One region of the Rhizobium sp. BR 317 genome, then DNA from elsewhere that is predicted to be linked to it. Evidence: predicted binding sites of a transcription regulator. Region 1 holds the regulator's gene; each other region holds the start of a gene.
What was found. The regulator PhoB, encoded in region 1, activates phosphate uptake and scavenging genes when phosphate is short. The targets are predictions, from matches to a motif close to TGTCATNNANCTGTCAT.
Positions count from the first base shown of each region.

Region 1 (4,872 bases):
CGGCCAGCGGCTTGTCGGCCGCACCTGCCTTCAGCGCCTGCTTTCGCACGATGGCATCGTCAATGATGCTGCGCAGATCGGCAGCCGCGACGGCCGAGAGATCGAGAAAGTGTTTCGGTGAAGCCATGTCCCTACCTGTACTCCAGAAATGATAACGCCCGCTGTGAGGGCAAAAACGCCCCGATCAGCAGGCGTTGAACTCAAGCCGACTTCTTGACGCGGGCGGCGCGCAGAGATTCTGCAGCGCGTTCGATACGGACAAGGCCTTCGCGCGCCTCCTCGGCCGTGACCACCAGCGGCGGCAGCAGACGGATGACGTTGTCGCCGGCCGGCACACCCAGCAGATGTTCGGCGCGGATCGCCTGCAGTAGATCCGACTGCGGAATGGCAGCCTTGATGCCGAGCAGCAGCCCCTCGCCGCGGACATCCTCGATAATATCCGGAAAACGATCCTTGAGCGAGGCCAGACCCTGGCGGAAGACCAAGGCCACATCGCGCACATGCTGCAGGAAGCCATCCGACAGCACGACATCGAGCACGGCGTTGCCGACCGCCATGGCGAGCGGATTGCCGCCATAGGTCGAGCCATGCGTGCCCGCCTTCATGCCCGAGGCCGCCTCCGCGGTCGCAAGGCAGGCGCCGAGCGGAAAGCCACCGCCGATGCCCTTGGCGACAGCCATGATATCCGGCGTGATGCCGGCCCATTCATGGGCGAAGAGCTTGCCGGTGCGACCGACGCCACTCTGAACCTCGTCGAGGACCAGAAGCAGGCCATGCTCGTCGCAGATCTGACGCAGGCCGCGCAGGAACTCGTTGGTCGCCGGGCGGATACCGCCCTCGCCCTGCACCGGCTCGATCAGGATCGCAGCCGTAGCACCGGTAATCTCGGCACGCACGGCGTCGAGATCGCCGAAAGGCACCTGGTCGAAGCCGGGGGCCTTCGGGCCGAAACCTTCCAGGTATTTCTCCTGGCCGCCGGCAGCGATCGTCGCGATCGTGCGGCCATGGAAGGCGCCTTCGAAGGTGATGATATGGTATCTGTCGGGATGCCCCTTGAAGAACTGGTAGCGACGCGCCGTCTTGATGGCGCATTCCAGAGCCTCGGCTCCGGAATTGGTGAAGAACACCTTGTCGGCGAAGGTGGCGTCCGTCAGCCGCTTCGACAATTTCTCCTGGCCCGGCACCTCATAGAGGTTGGACAGGTGCCAGACCTTGTCAGCCTGCGACTTCAACTCTGCAACCAGATGGGGATGAGCGTGGCCAAGCGAATTCACCGCAACGCCGGCGGCAAAATCGAGGTAGCGCTCGCCGGTCTCCGTGATCAGCCACACGCCCTCGCCTCGCTCGAACCGCAGCGGAGCACGCATGTAGGTGTCATAAAGCGGCGCGGTTTCAGCCATGGCGCATTCTCCTCGATCACAACCTTTAGGGCCTGTCGTTTCCTTCGTGTGAAACGGGCCCCGGAAAATCAAAAATGCCGCCTTTCGGCGGCCTGAGCACTATTGATGTTTTGCACTGCGATGTCAACAAAACTGGCGATTTAGCAGGTGCGGCAGAGCGCCTCCGGAGGGAGGCCATCTCTTCGACAAGTTATATTGCATAAATGCCACTCACGTATAGCAAGTTGGGGAAAACCTCGAAATCGATTCCTCAAGAATCCCGCGACTCTTGTCACGGAGTCAGCCTCACACTAGGTTAAAAACCAATTACTAGACTGCATGCGGCGGAACTAGTCACCACAATTTTAAAGCGTTTCACGCCTCGACCCAATGCGAGGCAATGGTGAGGGATTCTGCCATCAGAAACGCGACAGCGGAGACAGGGCATGAATTGGACAGACGAACGCGTCGAGAAGCTGAAAAAGCTGTGGTCCGAAGGTTTGAGCGCCAGCCAGATCGCGGCACAGCTCGGTGGTGTCAGCCGTAATGCCGTCATCGGCAAAGTGCATCGCTTGAGCCTGCCAGGCCGAGCGAAGGCCGGTGGCGCAGCAACCGCAGCTCGAGCGCCGAAGCGCAATACCTCGGCCCCACGGGCGCCGAATTACGCCTCGCGCGTTGCAACCCGCACGGTTACCCGCCAGCAGGGTGCGACGATGCTCAAGGAAGAGGTCGAGATCGATACGGTCCACGAGATCGAATATCGCCCGGCCACCAATGTGGTCGTTCCGATCTCGCGCCGCCTCGGCCTGACGGAACTCACCGAACGCACCTGCAAGTGGCCGGTCGGCGACCCGCTGAAGGATGATTTTCACTTCTGCGGCAACGACAGCCCGGACTCCTCGCCCTACTGCACCTACCACCAGCGGCTGGCTTACCAGCCCGTGCATGAGCGGCGCCGGGCGGCACACTGAGCCATATCAACCATATGAAAAACGGGCCGAAAGGCCCGTTTTCTGTTTCCGCCGCCATGTTGGAGGACGGCCCGCCGGGTTTCCCCGATCAGGCCTCCATAGAATAACCCGCGCCGCGAACGGTGCGGATGACATCCTGCATATTGGAGAAATTCAGCGCTTTGCGCAGACGGCCGACATGCACGTCGACGGTGCGTTCGTCGACATAGATATCGTGCCCCCACACGCCGTCGAGCAACTGAGAGCGCGAGAAGACACGGCCGGGCGATGACATCAGGAATTCCAGCAGGCGGAATTCCGTCGGCCCCAACCGCACTTCACGGCTCTTGCGGTGGACGCGATGGGTCTCGCGGTCCAGTTCGATATCGCCACAGCGCAGGACCGTGGACAGAACCTCCGGGCGGGCTCGGCGCAGCATTGCCTTGACGCGGGCCATCAGCTCCGGCGTCGAGAACGGCTTGACGACATAGTKGTCCGCGCCGGTGGAAAGGCCGCGCACGCGCTCGCTTTCCTCGCCGCGAGCGGTGAGCATGATGATCGGCAGGCGCTCCGTCTCCGGCCGCATACGCAGCCGACGGCAGAGCTCGATGCCGGACACGCCMGGGAGCATCCAATCGAGGATCAGAAGATCGGGGATGCGCTCCTGGAGGCGCAGCTCGGCTTCGTCGCCTCTCAGGATAGTGTCGACCTCGAAGCCTTCCGCCTCGAGATTATAGCGCAGCAGAACGCTTAGCGCTTCCTCGTCTTCTACAACAGCTACTCTCGGAACCATGCGCCTCTGGTCTCCTTCTCTTGGCGTCTACTTTATTCCGTCACTGCACCGACGGTGTTGGCGGTATCGTCCTTCGGGCGCTCGCCTTCGGGCTGGGCACCGGTCGCCATGTAATAGATCGTCTCGGCGATGTTGGTGGCATGGTCGCCGATGCGCTCGATGTTCTTGGCGCAGAAAAGAAGATGCGTGCAGGTGGTGATGTTGCGCGGATCTTCCATCATGTAGGTCAGCATCTCGCGGAAGAGCGAGGTGTACATGGCGTCGATTTCCTCATCGCGCTCGCGGATCGACACGGCCTTGTCGGGCGAACGGGTCGAGTAGACGTCGAGCACTTCCTTGAGCTGGACGAGCGCCAGTTCGGAGAGGTGTTCGATGCCGCGGGCGAGACGCCGCGGAACGCCGGTGCCCTGCACGGCGATGACGCGCTTTGCGGTGTTCTTGCCGAGATCGCCAACGCGTTCCAGATCGGAAGCGATGCGGATGGAGCCCATGATTTCACGAAGGTCGGCAGCCATCGGCTGGCGGCGGGCGATGGTGACGATCGCCTTGTCGCCGACTTCGCGCTCGGCGTGGTCGAGAATGACGTCGTCGGAGATGACCTTCTGCGCCAGAGCGGCATCGCCGTTGACCAGCGCGCGGACGCTGTCGCTGACCATCTGCTCCGCCAGGCCGCCCATTTCGGAAATGCGGCGCGTCAGGAACTTCAGGTCCTCGTCATAAGCAGAGAGAATGTGTGTAGAGACCATTTTTCTATCCTCAAGGTGAAAGGTGCGAAGGGAACCGCGCGGGGGAGCATCATCAGCCAAAACGGCCCATGATGTAATCCTGCGTGCGGAAATCATCGGGATTGGTGAACATCTTATCGGTATCGTTCTCCTCGACCAGATGGCCGAGATGAAACATTGCGGTACGCTGCGAAACGCGGGCTGCTTGCTGCATGGAATGCGTCACGATGACGATCGTGAAGTTTTCCCGAAGCTCATGAATGAGTTCCTCGACTTTGGCGGTGGCAATCGGATCGAGCGCCGAACACGGCTCGTCCATGAGAATGACCTCCGGACTGACAGCGACGGCACGGGCGATGCAAAGGCGCTGCTGCTGGCCGCCGGAGAGGCTGGTCCCTGCCTCAAAAAGCCGGTCCTTCACCTCGCCCCACAGCCCGGCCTTCTGAAGGCTGGTTTCGACGATATGGTCGAGATCGGTCTTGGACCGATGCAGGCCATGGATACGCGGGCCATAGGCGACATTCTCGTATATCGACTTCGGGAACGGATTGGGCTTCTGGAACACCATTCCGACGCGGGCGCGCAGCTCAACAACGTCGATGCTGTTGTCGTATATATCCTGATCGTCGAGCGTGATCTTGCCGGTGACGCGGCAGGTGTCGATCGTATCGTTCATGCGATTGAGGCAACGCAGGAAAGTGGACTTGCCGCAGCCGGAAGGACCGATCAGCGCGGTGACCGTGTTGGCGCGGATGTTCAGGTCGACATCGAACAGCGCACGCTTGTCGCCGTAATAGACCGAGACAGCCTGGCCGATCATCTTATAGGGGATCGTCATCATCTTCCTGGCCAGTGCTTTTTCGCTCGCGGCTTCCGTCATCATGTTCATTCCATCGCCTCCTGTCACCAGCGCCGCTCAAAGCGACGGCGCAGCAGGATGGCGCCGATGTTCATCGCAACGAGGAAGAAGAGCAGGACGATGATGGCCCCGGAGGTTCTTTCTACAAAAGCGCGCTCGGCTTCGC
Region 1 is NZ_JARWLB010000007.1:125,393-130,264, forward strand. It holds gene argF (ornithine carbamoyltransferase) at 1-127, opposite strand, end outside; gene QD357_RS13345 (aspartate aminotransferase family protein) at 201-1,400, opposite strand; gene QD357_RS13350 (GcrA family cell cycle regulator) at 1,826-2,350, shown strand; gene phoB (phosphate regulon transcriptional regulator PhoB) at 2,439-3,122, opposite strand; gene phoU (phosphate signaling complex protein PhoU) at 3,155-3,868, opposite strand; gene pstB (phosphate ABC transporter ATP-binding protein PstB) at 3,921-4,736, opposite strand; gene pstA (phosphate ABC transporter permease PstA) at 4,751-4,872, opposite strand, start outside.

Region 2 (5,747 bases), on a different contig from region 1:
TATGGGCCAAGCCCTGATCCGCCTCATCCACGCCACGGAAGGTGTTACCCTGCACGCCGCGGTCGCCCGTCCCGGTTCCGCCTTCATCGGCAAGGATGCCGGCGAAATTGCCGGGCTGGGGCCGATCGGCATTCCCGTCACCGACGATCCGCTTTCAGCCTTCCTGCATGCCGAAGGCGTGATCGACTTCACCACACCGGCCACCAGCGTCACCTTCGCAGGCCTCGCCGCCCAGGCGCGCGTCGTCCACATCATCGGCACGACCGGCTGCTCGGCGGAAGACGAAGCCAAGTTCAAGGCTGCTTCCCGCCACGCTCGCATCGTCAAATCGGGCAATATGGGCCTCGGCATCAACCTCTTGAGCGTCCTTGTCGAGCAGGCGGCGCGAGCGCTTCCGCCGGCAGATTGGGACATCGAAGTGCTGGAGATGCATCACAAGCACAAGGTCGACGCCCCCTCCGGCACCGCGTTGCTGCTCGGCCAGGCGGCGGCGAAGGGCCGCGGCATCGATCTCGACGATCATTCCGTGCGCGTGCGCGACGGCCATACCGGTCCGCGGCCAGTCGGCACCATCGGTTTCGCCACGCTGCGCGGCGGCGCCGTCATCGGCGACCATTCCGTCATCTTCGCCGGCGAAGGCGAACGCCTGACATTGTCCCACAGCGCCGGTGACCGCTCGCTGTTTGCCCGCGGCGCGCTTCAGGCCGCGCTCTGGGCGCGCGACAAGAAACCCGGCCTTTATTCCATGCTCGACGTCCTCGGGCTTTCCACACGCTGATCCCATCCTGGAGTGGTGAACCGCTCCAGCCTTTTGTTCTCACGCAATTCCGCACGGAAAACCGCCACGCACTTTTCCTGGAATTGCTCTATCAAGGAGGAATATTTCATGAGCGGTACTCTCGTCCTCGTTCGCCATGGGCAGAGCGACTGGAATTTGAAGAATCTTTTTACCGGCTGGAAGGACCCCGACCTCACCGAACTCGGCATCCAAGAAGCCAGGACCGGTGGCAAGGCGCTCGCCGATTACGGCATCAAGTACGATGTCGCCTTCACCTCGGCGCTGACGCGTGCCCAGCACACGCTGAAGATCATCCTCGATGAAGTCGGCCAGCCCGGTCTCGAAACCATCAAGGATCAGGCGCTGAACGAGCGCGACTACGGCGATCTTTCGGGCCTGAACAAGGACGATGCCCGCGCCAAGTGGGGCGAAGAGCAGGTGCATGTCTGGCGCCGCTCCTACGACGTCCCGCCGCCCGGCGGCGAAAGCCTGCGCGACACCGGCGCCCGTGTCTGGCCCTATTACCTCACGGAAATCCTGCCGCGCGTGCTCGCCGGCCAAAAGGTACTGGTCGCCGCCCACGGCAACTCGCTGCGTTCGCTGGTGATGGTCCTCGACCGGCTCAGCAAGGAACAGATCCTGTCGCTCAACCTCGCGACCGGCGTGCCGATGGTCTACAAGCTCAACGCCGACTCCACCGTCGCTTCCAAGGAAGTGCTCGGCGACATGTCCGGCGCGCATTGAGCGTAACCAAATAACGCCTGAAAGCCCCTCACCCTAGCCCTCTCCCCGTTTTACGGGGAAAGGGGACGACCTTTGTACCCTCGTCTCGACAGGTTAGTAGAGGGAAGGCTGTGGGGCGCGCGCCCATCCCCTTCTCCCCGCTTGCGGGGAGAAGGGGGCCGACAGGTCGAATGAGGGGCTAGCCCACCCTCAATTCTCAACGGTGAACCGCACTCTGTCGGCGGCGAAGCGGGAGATCGAATATTGCACAGGGATATTGTCGAGATCCGCATTGAGCGCCTGGGCGACCAGCACGATGGCGCCCGGGGATAGTTGCAGGTCGGCCAGATCGCCTTCGTCGGCATGGGTCGCGGTGATCTCGGTGACGACACGCACATAATCCGGTACGCCAAGCTCGCGAAACGCCTTGGTGATCGATCCGGTCGTCCGATAAATCTCGGCAATGGCGCCGAAGCGATCCGCCGGAAACCAGCTTGTGGCGCGCGAAACCGGACGATGATCCGCCTGACCGAGCGTTTCCAGGCGCACCAGCCGGGTGCCGATCTTGATCTTGAGCTGCCGCGCCAATTCCGTACTCGCAGGCTCTTCGCTGGTCGCAAGAAGGACGCTGCGGGTCTCGCGCACCTGATCGCCAATCCCTTGTGAAAATCGCGTCCGCCTCGAAATCGGGAAGCTCAGGCGCTCCTTGCGCTCGATCAGTGTGCCGCGCCCCTGCACGGCCCTGACGATCCCTTCCTGCGCCAGTGCCGCAAGTGCGCTTCGTATCGTGTGGCGGTTGACCCCGAACTGCAGCGCCAGCGCCGTTTCCGGCGGCACCATGCCTGCTTCATCGAAATCGCCGTGATTGATCGAAGTGCGAATCCGGTCAGCAATCTGCCGCCAGAGCGCTACGCCCGTCTGTCTTTGTACCTTCTGCCCCGCCATGTCGCCTGCTGCTAATGTCACACGCTTGTCACGTCTCGCCAATAAATATAAAACTACCTTGTATGGTTGTCTATATCAATAGACATTTTGAGGATGACGCGATGAATTCAGCACAGAGACAAGAGGCGGCGGCGCAGGAGCGGCGGGAACGCAAGCGCGCCGCCGATCTGTTGGCGCGGGCCGAACGCGACGAGCTTGACGCGGCCTGGGAGGCACTGCCCGACAAACCGGTGGTCCAGCCTGTACGAGGTCCGGAAACCGGGCTCGTCATGGTGCGCGGGCGCATCGGTGGCGGCGGTTCACCCTTTAATCTCGGCGAGGTTACCGTGACGCGCGCCACCGTCAAGCTCGGCTCCGGTGCGATCGGCCACGCGCATGCTCTCGGCACCGACCGCGACAAGGTGCGGCTTGCAGCAATCTTCGATGCACTCTGGCATCAGCCCGCCACCAAGGAATTCGTGGAGAAGGCGATCCTGCTGCCGGTTACCGATCGGATTGCCGAATATGACCGCAAACGTGCCGAGGAAACGGCCGCCACCCGCGTCGATTTCTTCACCATGGTCCGCGGAGAAGACAAATGAGCCCTTCCACCACCTCCATGATCGCCGGCAACGAGGCGCTGACCGGCGGTTTTACCGATCCGGTGTTCGACGCGCAGAGCGTCTTCAAGATGATGATGGATGCCATGGCACGGCCGGGCATCATCCAGACCGTTACCTCCGACATCGCTCCGCCCGCCCAGCTCGGCATTGCAGCCGGCGCGATCAGCCTGGCGCTGTGCGACCATGACACGCCGGTCTGGCTGTCGAGCGGTCTTGCCAAATCGGCCATGCCCGCCTGGCTCAGCTTCCACACCGGCACGCCGGTGACACCGGAAAAGATCGAGGCACGCTTTGCCTTCGTCGAGGCCGGCATGGCGCTCGCCTCCTTCAACCAGTTCGCCGTCGGCACGCAGGAATATCCCGACCGTTCGACGACACTGGTTTTAGAAATCGCAGCCCTTGAGGGCGGCAAGGAACTGGCGCTCTCAGGCCCCGGCATCGCCGGTATCCGCATGATCGCTCCGATCGGCCTGCCCGATACTTTTCCGCGCATCTGGAACGACAATCGCGCGCTTTTCCCGCGCGGCGTCGATCTCGTTCTGACGGCGGAACGGCAATTCCTTTGCCTGCCGCGCACCACCAAGATCATCGCGACGGAGATGTGACGCATGTATGTTGCCGTTAAAGGCGGCGAAGCCGCCATCGCCAATGCTCACCGGCTGCTCGCCGATCGTCGCCGCGGCGATCGTTCGCTGCCTGCCATCGGCATCGACCAGATCGTCGCGCAACTGGCGCTCGCCGTCGACCGCGTCATGGCCGAAGCCTCGCTTTACGACCGCACGCTCGCCGCCCTTGCCGTTCGCCAGGCGCGCGGCGACATGATCGAAGCGATTTTCCTGCTGCGCGCCTACCGCACCACGCTGCCGCGCTTCGGCTATTCCAAGCCGCTGGATACCTCGGCGATGAAGATCGAACGCCGCATCTCCGCCACCTACAAGGACCTGCCCGGCGGCCAGCTTCTCGGTKCCACTTTCGACTATACGCACCGCCTGCTCGACCCGAGCCTGCTCACGGATATGCCGGTGGACGAGCCGATGCAGCGGCCGGCGGAAGAAGGCCGCGTGATGCGCGTCTCGGAAATTCTGAGCCAGGAAGGGCTGATCGAAGGCGACGGCGACATGCCGATCGACCACGAAACCGGCGACCTGACGCGCGAACCGATGGAATTCCCGATGACCCGCGATCTGCGCCTGCAGGCGCTCGCCCGCGGCGATGAAGGCTTCCTATTGGCGCTCGGCTATTCGACCCAGCGCGGCTATGGCCGCACCCACCCCTTCACCGGCGAAATCCGCATCGGCGAAGTGGAGGTCGAATTGGATGTGCCGGAACTCGGTTTTGCCGTGTCATTGGGTAGCATTCAGGTGACCGAATGCCAGATGGTCAACCAGTTCAAGGGTTCGGCCAAGGCACCGCCGCAGTTTACCCGCGGCTATGGCCTGGTTTTTGGCCAAAGCGAACGCAAGGCCATGGCGATGTCGCTGGTCGACCGGGCGCTCCGCGCCGATGAACTCGGCGAGGATATCGTCGCACCGGCCCAGGACGAGGAATTCGTCATCTCCCATTCCGACAACGTGCAGGCGACCGGCTTCGTCGAACATCTGAAGCTGCCGCACTATGTCGACTTCCAGGCCGAACTCGACCTGGTGCGCCGCATGCGCCGCGACTTCGAGAATGCACAGAATGCAGGCAAGGACCCGATGACGGAGGCTGCCGAATGACCGAACTCGCCACCTATAACTTCGCCTATCTCGACGAACAGACCAAGCGGATGATCCGCCGCGCCATCCTGAAGGCGATCGCCATTCCCGGTTATCAGGTGCCGTTCGCCTCGCGCGAAATGCCGATGCCCTATGGCTGGGGCACGGGCGGCGTGCAATTGACCGCCGCGATCATCGGGCCGGACGATGTGCTCAAGGTCATCGACCAAGGCGCCGACGACACGACCAACGCCGTCTCTATCCGCGCCTTCTTCCAGAAGGTGGCTGACGTCGCCGTCACCACCCGCACGGACGAGGCAACCATCATCCAGACGCGCCACCGTATCCCGGAAGGCAAGCTTGGACCCAACCAGGTGCTGGTCTATCAGGTGCCGATCCCCGAACCGCTGCGTTTCCTGGAGCCGCGCGAGACCGAGACCCGTAAGATGCATGCGCTCGAGGAATACGGCCTCATGCATGTGAAGCTCTACGAAGACATCGCCCGCAACGGCCGCATCGCCACCACCTATGCCTACCCGGTGAAGGTGGCCGGCCGTTACGTGATGGACCCCTCGCCGACGCCGAAATTCGACAATCCGAAGATGCACATGTCGGATGCGCTGCAGCTCTTCGGCGCCGGCCGCGAAAAGCGTATCTATGCCGTGCCGCCCTATACCGAAGTCGTCAGCCTCGATTTCGAGGATCATCCCTTCGAAGTGCAGCGTTTCGATAAGCCCTGTGCTCTCTGCGGTGCCGAGCAGGTCTATCTCGACGAAGTGATCCTCGACGACAAGGGCGGGCGGATGTTTGTCTGCTCCGACACCGATTTCTGCGAAGACCGCCGCGCCCATGGCCATATCGGCACCATGCTGGCACCCAACCAGGAGGCCGCCGAATGAGCGACACGCCACTCCTCAAGGTCAAGGATATCTCGAAATTCTATGGCAGCCGCATCGGTTGCCGCAATGTATCCTTCGATCTCTGGCCCGGTGAAGTGCTGGC
Region 2 is NZ_JARWLB010000013.1:70,584-76,330, forward strand. It holds gene dapB (4-hydroxy-tetrahydrodipicolinate reductase) at 1-778, shown strand, start outside; gene QD357_RS20355 (2,3-bisphosphoglycerate-dependent phosphoglycerate mutase) at 887-1,522, shown strand; gene phnF (phosphonate metabolism transcriptional regulator PhnF) at 1,712-2,446, opposite strand; gene phnG (phosphonate C-P lyase system protein PhnG) at 2,548-3,027, shown strand; gene phnH (phosphonate C-P lyase system protein PhnH) at 3,024-3,653, shown strand; gene QD357_RS20375 (carbon-phosphorus lyase complex subunit PhnI) at 3,657-4,766, shown strand; gene QD357_RS20380 (alpha-D-ribose 1-methylphosphonate 5-phosphate C-P-lyase PhnJ) at 4,763-5,644, shown strand; gene phnK (phosphonate C-P lyase system protein PhnK) at 5,641-5,747, shown strand, end outside.
Region 2: the regulator PhoB is predicted to act here: its motif matches at 2,462-2,478, upstream of phnF (phosphonate metabolism transcriptional regulator PhnF).

Region 3 (5,747 bases), on a different contig from region 1:
AGCACGGCGGACAAGGGCTCGCCACCATGCGGCGCCGCATCGAAATCCAGCATCCACTGCGTCAGCGCTTCCGGATCGCTCTCATGCAGTTCGGTGATCGGCCTGCCCTGCCAGCGCCCGTAGTCGCACTCCCGGAAAGACAGCTCCTCCCTGACGTCGAGCCCGCAAGCCGCAGCCGTCTGCCGAGCCCGCAGCGCCGGGCTCGTCCACGCCCGGTCGACCGTTGCGAGCCCGGACGGCAGTTGAATACGCTCGAGCGCTTTTGCCTCCAGCGGCTCGTCGCCGGGAAAGCGTCCCTCACGATTGGCGCGGGTCGGCCCGTGACAAATCCAGCTCAGACGCCCTTTCATACAGCTCGATAACTCCATCCTTGTCGCGATTTCGCATCGCGATGGCGTTTGATTGACAACTATCTTTGCTGCCAGATATAAACTTAGTGTTACGGGTGTGGAAGCCGGTGCAATCCCGGCGCGGTCGCGCCACTGTAATCGAAGGGCGGATACCGCCCCTAGAGAGCCAGACCCTTCCCGTAAAAAACCCTTCCGCAAATGGAACGCGTTATTCAAAAAAGGGAATACAATGTCTGACACCACATTCGCACCGACCGCAATCCCGACTCCGATCCCGGCTGGCGAAATCCTGCCCTGGGCGATCTTTGCCGGGCTTCTCCTCATGCTGGCGATCTATTTCATCGGCGCAGAAGAAGGCGCGACGGCGCTGTTCTCCGGATCCTACGTGCACGAATTCGTGCATGACGCGCGCCACCTGCTCGGCTTCCCCTGCCACTAAGGGGTAACGCTCATGGTTGGACGCCTTTTGCTCCGCGGCATGCTGGTCGGAGTGCTTGCTGGCATTCTCATTTTCGCCTTCGCGCATACGTTCGGCGAGCCGCTCGTCGATCGAGCGATCGCGTTTGAGGAGCAGGCTGCCCAGGCGGCAGGTGAAATGCCGGAACCGGAGATCGTCAGCCGCGCCACGCAGGCGGGCCTCGGTCTCTTTACCGGCATCATCATCTATGCCGCAGCGGTCGGCGGGCTTTTTGCCCTGGTCTTCGCCTATGTCTACGGCCGTGTCAGCCCCTTTGGCGCGCGCGGCACTGCCGCCCTGCTGGCTATCGCCGCCTTTATCGCCATTTCGTTGGTTCCCGACATCAAATATCCGGCCAATCCGCCGGCAATCGGCACTCCGGATACGATCGGCGCCAGGACCGAGCTGTTCTTCGTGATGATCGTGGCCTCCATCGTCGCCATGGTTGCCGCGGTATCCCTCGCCCGTCAGTTGGCGGCGCGCTACGGATCATGGAACGGCGCGATCTTCGCCGGCATCGCCTACATCGTGTTCATCGGCCTGGTGCAATACCTGCTGCCGGCGATCAACGAGGTGCCGGAGCAGTTTTCCGCCGTCGTGCTCTGGCGATTCCGGATCTCTTCGCTCGGCATGCACGCGATCCTATGGACGACGCTTGGCCTCGCCTTCGGGGCATGGGCCGAACGCGATCTGCCGCAGGTTCGCAACGGCCGCACGGCCATGCGCCGGGCCTGAAATGGCAAGCCTGATATGTCCCCCGCATGTCTTCATGCGTGGGACTCACTTGCTGAAACCAGCCATTCTATTGTCGGTCTTTTACCTGATCTGCATCCTGAGCCTGCCAATAGAGGCGAAGGCGCATACCGGTGGTTCGTCGGGAAGCCAAGCGGGCATTCCTATACCAAGTCTGAGCCATGGTGAGATGGCTGTGATCGCCCCCTACTACGGGCGTATCGTTGCGCTTGCCTCATCGGCATCCGACACCGACGAGGCGTTCCGTCGCGTGTTGAACTTCGCACAGATTCAGCGCGCCTATTGCCTTTGGGGCGTCATGCCGGGAAGCGTCGCGGATGAGGACAGCCCCTTTAACGAATGCTCGCATGCCTATCTCGCCGCGGCCAAGATGGCGCTGCTGCAGATGCGCACGATGAAGGATGAAAAAGCGGCCGCCAGCGATCTCATCTCCGAAATCGACGGCGTGCTTGTACGCAACAATCTATCGCTTGTTCTCTGCCGTTTCAGTGGCGAGGGCTTCAACACGGCCGACCTTGTCCGGCCGCAGCTCGCCGGCATCTTTCTGCACGGCAAAAGCCTTGCCGCGACGATGCTGGCACTGATGACGGCAGTGACCGCGCTGTGGTGGACCGCGCGGCTCCTGCGGATAAAGCCGGTCGTTGCCGACTAGCGCATTCCAGGAAACGTGCGAAACGGTTTTCCGTCTGGAATGCGTAAAAACAAAGAGATAGAGCGGAAAAGCGATTCCATGAATCGCTGCCCCGCTCTAGTAGACGGCACCCGCCGTCACCGGACGGCGACGTGTCTGATTTCACCAATCCCGCGGCCGGCCCCGCCAACCACCGTCCCAGCCGTCACGATAATAGGGGCGATGGCCATACCAACCCCAGCGCGGCGGTGGCGCTCTGTAATATCCCCAGCCATAGCCGCGCGGCGGTCCATAGCGGTTCGGCCGGCATGCGCCGCGAGGCGTCAAGTGCCAGCCACGGCCGCAGGCATAATCGACGTTTACGACCGGCGCTTTAGCTACGGTTCCAACGGCAGCGATAGGCATCGCTTCTGCCGAAGATACGACAAGGCTGCCGAGGACGGCAGCAACGGCAATCACGGACAATCTCATCGTGATGATCCTCTCTTCAAGTCCCTTGCAAGCGGATTTAAACCCCTGCCGTCTGAACGCCGGGTGAACCGAAAAAGGCATTTTCGCGGCGAAATCAAGACGTTGAACGTTAAGTTGAGATGATCCTTCCATAAGCTTTCGCTTAACGCGAAACGCATCTGCCGGCGAGCAAGCACGATACAACCATGACCCGCATAAGTATCTCTTTATGCGTCATTAGAGGTTCATCAACCGCGCTTAAATGGTCAACTTTATTTGTCATAAAGGAGTTTGAGATGGTCGACGTCGTTTCAAGCAATACTGAGGGTAGCAATCACCCTATTCACGGCGCGGGCGGTTCCGCTAAATGGTTTCTGCCGATCTTCGGCATCGTTGTACTTGGCGGCCTTGCCTATGTTGGCTATGCCCTTGGCAGCGATCTTGCCAATGCTGCCGCGGTTCCGTGGATCCTGCTCGGATTGGCGCTGCTGATCGCGCTCGGCTTCGAATTCGTCAACGGTTTCCATGACACCGCCAATGCGGTCGCAACCGTCATCTACACCCGCTCGCTGCCGGCTGAGTTTGCCGTTATCTGGTCGGGCTTCTTCAATTTCCTCGGCGTGCTGACCTCTTCCGGTGCCGTCGCCTTCGGCATCCTGGCGCTGTTGCCCGTCGAACTGATCCTGCAGGTCGGCTCCGGCTCCGGCCTCGCCATGGTCTTCGCCCTGTTGACCGCCGCCATCGTATGGAATCTCGGCACCTGGTATCTCGGCTTGCCGGCATCGAGCTCGCACACGCTCGTCGGCTCCATCATCGGCGTCGGTCTTGCCAATCAGTTCCTCGCCCCTGCCGGTTCCGCCACGAGCGGTGTCGACTGGTCGCAGGCAAGCAATGTCGGCTTGTCGCTGCTGCTGTCGCCGATCATCGGTTTCTGCCTCGCTGCGCTGTTGTTGCTGGTTTCCAAAGTTCTGATCCGCAACAAGGACCTCTATGAAGCGCCGAAGGGCAATGCGCCGCCTCCGCTGTGGATTCGCGTTCTGCTGATCTTCACCTGCACCGGCGTCAGCTTCGCCCACGGTTCGAATGACGGCCAGAAGGGCATGGGTCTGATCATGCTCATCCTCATCGGCCTCGTACCGACCGCTTTCGCGCTGAACCGGACACCCGATATCAACTACCTCGATGCCTACAAGGCAGCCTCGACGCAGGTCGAAACTGTCCTCGGCAAGTATGTGAAGCCCGGCGTTGCCACGCCTGCGGACCCGAAGGCTGTCGTCAGCGATGCCGTGAAGAGCAAGACCTGGACGGACGCAACCACCCCGGCACTGCAGGCCTATATCCACGCCACGAGCGTCGAGATCGCCGCTTATCCGAGCGTCGAAAAGTTGCCGAACGGCCTCGTCGGCAACGTTCGTAACGACATCTATCTGATCGGTGAATCGCTGAAGCTGATCGACAAGCAGAAGCTGCTGCCGATGAGCGCCGACGACCTGAAAGCCGTGACCAACTATCACGCCGCCGTCGATCACGCGACCAAGTTCATCCCGCTTTGGGTGAAGGTTGCCGTGGCGCTGGCACTCGGCCTTGGCACCATGGTCGGCTGGAAGCGCATCGTCGTCACCGTCGGCGAAAAGATCGGCAAGACCCACCTGACGTATGGCCAGGGTGCAGCCGCCGAAGTCGTCGCCATGCTGACGATCGGTGCGGCCGACCATCTCGGCCTGCCGGTTTCGACGACGCACGTCCTATCCTCCGGCGTCGCCGGCACCATGGCCGCCAACGGTTCGGGCCTGCAATGGTCCACCGTTCGCAACATGCTGATGGCCTGGATCTTGACCCTGCCGGCCTCGATCGCGCTTGCCTTCGTGCTCTTCATCGTGCTTCGCCAGGTCTTCTAACTGGCGTCACAAGTTATCGAGCKGGCTGTCGTTTAGCCGGCAAATATCGCTGGAGGTTGATGGCGCCCTTCCCCAAGGGCGCCATTATTCTTGCGGCTTGTTACCGTTGGCGCCGAGGCCGGAGAGTTTGGCGAGTTCCGAACGGCGGTTCGCATAGTTCTGGGCGACCATCGGATAGTTGGGAGCAAGACCCCATTTTGCCCGATATTCCTCAGGCGTCATGCCGTAGTGGACGCGCAGGTGCCGTTTGAGCGTCTTGAAGCGTTTTCCATCTTCAAGGCAGATGATGTAGTCGTTCGTCACCGACTTCTTGAGATCGACGGCGGGAACCGGCCTGGTTTGCTCCAGCGGAGGCGCGGATCCATCCAAAGCCTGCAACGCTTCATGCACATCCGCGATCAACTTCGGAAGGTTGCCGACAAGAATGGGATTGTGGCTGACATAGGCCGAAACAATCTTCACACAGCCATCAAACAGAACATGCATTTGCGGCTGGGGCTGGTCTCTTCTGCTGCTGAAAGCGTCCATCATCGTTTCCCGGATCTCGTGTGGCCTGGTGTGAGCCGCCTCGCGTGATTGCTTCATGTACAAACCCATTCGTGAATCTTGCATTGGTTCAAACTCCACAGGTTTTGGTTTGCGGCATCTTCGGCATCCCTGGATGAGGACGCCTGCTCATTGTCGGTCTTTCTCCACGGGCTCGGCATGGCCGGCCGCATCTGCAAAATCCTCTGCGGCGTCTGCAAAGTCCTTTGCAGGATCGGCAAAATAGGTGGCCAGCTTGGTACATAGGACGATAAGGGGAATGCCGAGCATGAAGGCGGCATAGGTTGGATTGCCGTTGCAGTGACGCAGGGTCTGAAGGATCAGCCTGCGCTCGACATCCTCCACGGTCTGGCCGACGAGAACACCGACGGCGGTGTTCACCGTGTGCGGCGCCAGGCTGTCATCGCAGGCGGAGAGATGTGCGACGATCTCATCGATCAGCCGCTCTTCGCTCGCCGTCGCCAGCACGATGCCGGCGGCACGGTCGAGTTCACAAAAGACATAAAGGCCGTTTTCGGCGTCGATCGTGACCCGTCCGGAGACATCTCCCAACACGTTGCGAATGACGATATGCGGGTCCTCTCCGCCCACAAGGGCGAACGGCAATCCGCTACCAATGTAGGAAGCGCCGGGGAACAGGCCCTGCAACTCCTCGAACAGCA
Region 3 is NZ_JARWLB010000013.1:110,006-115,752, forward strand. It holds gene QD357_RS20530 (histidine phosphatase family protein) at 1-350, opposite strand, end outside; cobalamin riboswitch at 450-522, shown strand; gene QD357_RS20535 (CbtB domain-containing protein) at 580-789, shown strand; gene QD357_RS20540 (CbtA family protein) at 802-1,542, shown strand; gene QD357_RS20545 (hypothetical protein) at 1,577-2,212, shown strand; gene QD357_RS20550 (GCG_CRPN prefix-to-repeats domain-containing protein) at 2,354-2,662, opposite strand; gene QD357_RS20555 (inorganic phosphate transporter) at 2,938-4,539, shown strand; gene QD357_RS20560 (MucR family transcriptional regulator) at 4,624-5,067, opposite strand; partial or broken gene QD357_RS20565 (helix-turn-helix domain-containing protein) at 5,215-5,445, opposite strand.
Region 3: the regulator PhoB is predicted to act here: its motif matches at 2,874-2,890, upstream of QD357_RS20555 (inorganic phosphate transporter).

Region 4 (5,747 bases), on a different contig from region 1:
GCCTGCCCAAGGCTGAGGCCAATGGTCTGCCTGGCGTTTCCAAGCTGCCCTATTCGATGAAGGTGCTGCTGGAAAACCTGCTGCGCTTCGAAGACGGGCAGTCGGTCACCAAGGAACATATCCTTGCCGTCGCCGAATGGCTGACCAACAAGGGTACCGTCGAGAACGAAATCGCCTATCGCCCGGCGCGCGTGCTGATGCAGGACTTCACCGGCGTTCCGGCCGTTGTCGACCTTGCTGCCATGCGCGACGCGATGGTGTCGCTCGGCGGCGATCCGGAAAAGATCAACCCGCTGGTTCCCGTCGATCTCGTCATCGACCACTCTGTCATCGTCGATGAATTCGGCACGCCGCAGGCTTTTGCCAAGAACGTCGAGCTGGAATATCAGCGTAACGGCGAGCGCTACCGCTTCCTGAAGTGGGGTCAGCAGGCATTCCAGAACTTCCGCGTCGTTCCTCCCGGCACCGGCATCTGTCACCAAGTGAACCTCGAATATCTTGGCCAGACTGTCTGGACGAAGGAAGAGGACGGCGAAACAATCGCTTATCCCGACACCTGCGTCGGCACCGACTCGCACACGACCATGATCAACGGTCTCGGCGTTCTCGGCTGGGGCGTTGGCGGTATCGAAGCTGAAGCTGCGATGCTCGGCCAGCCCGTCTCCATGCTGCTGCCGGAAGTCATCGGCTTCAAGCTCACCGGCAAGCTCAAGGAAGGCGTCACCGCGACCGACCTCGTGCTGACCGTCGTGCAGATGCTGCGCAAGAAGGGCGTCGTTTCCAAGTTCGTCGAATTCTTCGGCCCCGGCCTCGACAACATGCCGCTCGCCGACCGCGCGACCATCGGCAACATGGGTCCGGAATACGGCGCGACCTGCGGCTTCTTCCCGGTCGATAAGGAAACGTTGAACTATCTCAACATGTCCGGTCGTGCGAAGGATCGTATCGCGCTCGTCGAAGCCTATTCGAAGGCTCAGGGCATGTGGCGCGACAATGATGGTTCCGACCTCGTCTTCACCGACACGCTGGAACTCGACCTCAACGATGTCGTGCCGTCGATGGCCGGTCCGAAGCGCCCGGAAGGCCGTATCGCGCTGGAAAACATCGCGTCCGGTTTCGCCACATCGATGGACACCGAATACAAGAAGCCCGGCCAGCTCTCCAACCGCTATGCGGTCGAAGGCACGGATTTCGATATCGGCCATGGTGACGTCGCAATCGCCGCCATCACCTCCTGCACCAACACCTCCAACCCGTCGGTGCTGATCGCTGCCGGCCTTCTCGCCCGCAACGCCGTTGCCAAGGGCCTGAAGAGCAAGCCGTGGGTCAAGACCTCGCTAGCACCGGGATCGCAGGTTGTCGGCGAATACCTCGCCAAGTCCGGCCTGCAGGCCGATCTCGACAAGCTCGGCTTCAACCTGGTCGGCTTCGGCTGCACCACCTGCATCGGCAACTCCGGCCCGCTGCCGGCGCCGATCTCGAAGACGATCAACGACAAGGGCCTGATCGTTTCCGGCGTTCTCTCCGGCAACCGTAACTTCGAAGGCCGCATTTCGCCTGATGTCCAGGCGAACTACCTGGCGTCCCCGCCGCTCGTCGTCGCCTATGCGCTCGCCGGCACGGTGCAGCTCGACCTGACGAAGGAGCCGATCGGCGAAGACCAGAACGGCAAGCCGGTCTACCTCAAGGACATCTGGCCGACCTCGCAGGAAGTGCAGGAATTCATCCTGAAGTACGTCACCCGCGAACTCTACGAAACCAAGTACGCCGACGTCTTCAAAGGCGATGCCAACTGGCAGGCCGTGCAGGTTCCTCCGGGCCAGACCTATGCCTGGGACGACAACTCGACCTATGTGCAGAACCCGCCTTATTTCGTGGGCATGGGCAAGACCGGCGCCGGCGTTTCCGACATCAAGGGCGCCCGCGTTCTCGGCCTCTTCGGCGACAAGATCACCACCGACCACATTTCTCCGGCCGGTTCGATCAAGGCTGCCTCGCCGGCCGGTTCCTACCTCATCGGTCATGGCGTCGGCGTTGCCGACTTCAACCAGTACGGCACGCGCCGCGGCAACCATGAAGTCATGATGCGCGGTACCTTTGCCAACATCCGCATCCGCAACCATATGCTCGGCCCGAACGGCAAGGAAGGTGGCTACACCATCCACTATCCGTCCAAGGAAGAGACGTCGATCTACGATGCGGCCATGCAGTACAAGGCCGAGGGCGTTCCGCTCGTCATCTTCGCAGGTGTCGAGTACGGCAACGGCTCGTCGCGTGACTGGGCAGCCAAGGGCACGAACCTGCTCGGCGTGCGCGCCGTCGTCGCCCAGTCGTTCGAGCGTATCCATCGCTCGAACCTGGTCGGCATGGGCGTCATCCCCTTCGTCTTCGAGGACGGCACCACCTGGGCAAGCCTCGGCCTGAAGGGTGACGAACTCGTGACGATCGAGGGCCTGGAACACATCAAGCCACGCGAGCGCAAGATCGCCAAGATCACCTATGGCGACGGCTCCGTGAAGGACGTTCCGATCATCTGCCGCATCGATACGCTGGATGAAGTGACCTACGTCAACAATGGCGGCATCCTGCAGACCGTTCTGCGCGATCTCGCGGCCTGATTGGCATTAAAACTGCCTATACACGCCGCCGGAGCATAGCTCTCCGGCGGCGTCTTGTTTTTCACGCCGATGTGTACGACGCTAACGTCTCCGGGCCTTCGTCTCACCCCTTCGTGACTTTGCGTCATCGTGCTTAGCTATTATCTCTTGTTTCAGATTTATCAGGCTTGATGAGGCCTTACGGACATCCTGAAAAGCGCGACGCGGTTTCGGGGTTCGTGCCAGCACAAGGCCTTCAAGGTCTGAGAAAGAGGTATAACGGCATGCGCTTACGGTTTTTGGTTCCACTTCTAGCAGGCATCGCGCTCGCAAGTTCGCTGCATGCGGAGGAGCTTGCCAAAATCAAGGGCGTTGTCGAACTCTTCACGTCCCAGGGCTGCGCCTCCTGTCCGCCGGCCGATGCTGCGTTTCAGAAGCTGATCCGCCAGGGCGATGTCGTCGCACTCGCCTATCACGTCGATTATTGGAATTATCTCGGCTGGAACGACACGATGGCGTCCAAGGACAATACGGCTCGGCAATATGCCTATGCCCGCACCCTCGGCCGCAGCGGGGTCTATACGCCGCAGGCGATCATCAATGGCCGCGACCATCTGAACGGTGCCGATCTAAACGCCATCAATTTCAAGCTCGATGACTTCCAGCGCCAGGGCAAGGGCCTAACGGTCCCGGTCAGTGCCGCCATGAAGGGCGACGAACTGGAGATCAAGATTGGCGCTGGCCAGGGCAAGGCTAATGTCGTCGTTGCCTATTTCGACAGGGAGCAGCAGGTTGCTCCGAAGGCCGGCGAAAACAATGGCCAGGAAATCACCTATCTGCACGCGGTTTCGGACGTCGAAACCGTTGGCATGTGGGACGGCAAGGCCATGAATGTCGTGCTGCCCGCCAATGTATTGGACAAAGCCGGTCGGCGCGGCCTGGCGGTTCTATTGCAGTCCTCGACGCCATCGGGCGACCCGGCGGCGATCATCGGCGCGACGGTCTTGACGATCGGGACCGACGGCTGATCTGCATTTTCCGACGTCAGTCGAAAAGGTCCCAATTTCGGCTTTTGCCGAAAGTTCTCTATTTTGGCTGGCACCAAAAAGAGGGAGTGCCCGGCGAGGGCGCATTCGGGGCTGGGGTTCGGTCGATACGCCCCGGCCGGGCTCGGTTTAGCGCGGCGGCGCCAAACCGGGCCCTATAGTTCCGGTAAATGGGGCGTCGTTTTGACTGAAATGCGGCGCCGCCAAGATGCGTCCTTTCAAGCGCAAGAAATTGTGAGTAGCTCTTGGTCTTGCAATTTAATGTGGCTGAGGCAAACTGTCATCTTCTTGTCATGACGCAACCCCTGGGGGATTGATGACTGATCAGCCGGAATTGCGACACGGCGAAAGCCGTTCCGTCGACACCACTTCTTCCGTCGTCGTTGATCTCAGAGAATACAAACAGAGCAAGGACCCGCTGCCGGTGACCTTCCATCGCAGGGAGCTGGACGCCATCCTATGGATCTACGGCCGCATGGTCGGCGAAGGCGAATGGCGTGACTACGCCATCGACCATCTCAGGGAAAAGGCGGTTTTCTCGGTCTTCAAGCGCGCAGGCGAGCTGCCTCTCTTCCGCATCGAGAAAAACCCCAAGCTGGCCGCTAAGCAGGGCGCGTTTGCCGTAATCAATACCAACGGCATGATCCTGAAGCGTGGCCACGACCTGAACCAGGTGCTGAAGGTTTTCGATAAGCAGCTCAAGCTGGTGGAGAAGTAGCGTTGTTCCTTCTCCCCTCGGGGAGAAGGTAAAGGCGATACTACCCCCCAAACAAAGTCCCCGGATAGACCGATGGATCGGGGTCGGTTTCTACACCCTCGCCCAGCGCCTTTTGCATCAGCATCGTGTCCAGCCAGCGGCCGTGCTTGTAGCCGGTGCCTTTCAACAGGCCCGTCTCCGTAAAACCGGCGGCGCGGTGGAGGGCGACGGAGGCTGGGTGGGCGCCGCCGATGACGGCGATCATTTGGCGGAAGCCGAGGGTCTGGCAGTTTTCCACCAGAGCTGCCAGCAGCGCTTTGCCGATGCCGCGGCCGCGCGCTTCAGGCGCGAGATAGATCGAATCCTCCACCATCCAGCGATAGGCCGGCCGCGTGCGGAACGCGGAAGCGTAGGCATAGCCCAAGAAGGCGCCGTCTTCGCCTTCTGCGGCGATATAGGGGTAGCCTTTGTCGCGGATACCCTGGAAGCGGCCAGCCATTTCCTCTTCGCCCGGCGGGGTGATCTCATAGCTTGCCGTGCCGTTCAAAACGGAGTCGCGGTAGATGGCGGTGATAAAGGGAAGGTCGGCGGAGGTGGCGTTGCGAAGGCGGAAGGACATCTGCGTTTATTGCCTGATCTGCGATTCCAAAACGCAGATATAAAGCCGCGTGTGAAGCTGCAAGGCAAACAAAAAAGGCGGCCGGAGCCGCCTTTTCGAACGATCATTCATGTCGCAGCAATTATTTGCGGTTGCCCATGAATTGCAGCAGGAACATGAACAGGTTGATGAAGTCCAGGTAAAGCGTCAGCGCGCCCATGATCGCCTTGCGGCCAGCAACGGCAACGTCGTCGGCTTCATAGTACATTTCCTTGATCCGCTGCGTATCCCAGGCGGTCAGGCCTGCGAAGATCAGCACGCCGATCGCCGAGATGGCGAACTGCAGGGCGGACGAATGCAGGAAAATGTTGACGAGCATGGCGATGATCAGGCCGAAAAGACCCATCATCATGAACGAGCCCATCGCGGACAGGTTACGCTTCGTCGTGTAGCCGAACAGCGACAGCGCGCCGAAGGAGGCGGCGGTCACGAAGAAGGTCTGCACGACGCTCTGGCCGGTGTAGATGATGAAGATCGACGACAGCGACAGGCCCACCAACGCGGCATAGACCCAGAAGGTCGTCGTCGCGGCGGCAACGCTCATACTATTGATCCTGAAGCTCAGGAAGAACACCATCGCCAAGGGAGCGAGGATGACGACCCAACGCAGCGGGCTCAGATAGATCGCCTGACCGAAAGTTGTGAGCTGCCCGTCAGCGAAGGCGAGGGTGAATGCGAAATAGGCGGCCAAACCCGTGATCGCCAGACCCAGCGCCATCAGGTTATAGACCTTGAGCATGTAGGCTCGA
Region 4 is NZ_JARWLB010000003.1:446,691-452,437, forward strand. It holds gene acnA (aconitate hydratase AcnA) at 1-2,618, shown strand, start outside; gene QD357_RS07200 (DUF1223 domain-containing protein) at 2,882-3,625, shown strand; gene QD357_RS07205 (DUF2794 domain-containing protein) at 3,960-4,361, shown strand; gene QD357_RS07210 (GNAT family N-acetyltransferase) at 4,402-4,959, opposite strand; gene QD357_RS07215 (Bax inhibitor-1/YccA family protein) at 5,081-5,747, opposite strand, start outside.
Region 4: the regulator PhoB is predicted to act here: its motif matches at 3,922-3,938, upstream of QD357_RS07205 (DUF2794 domain-containing protein).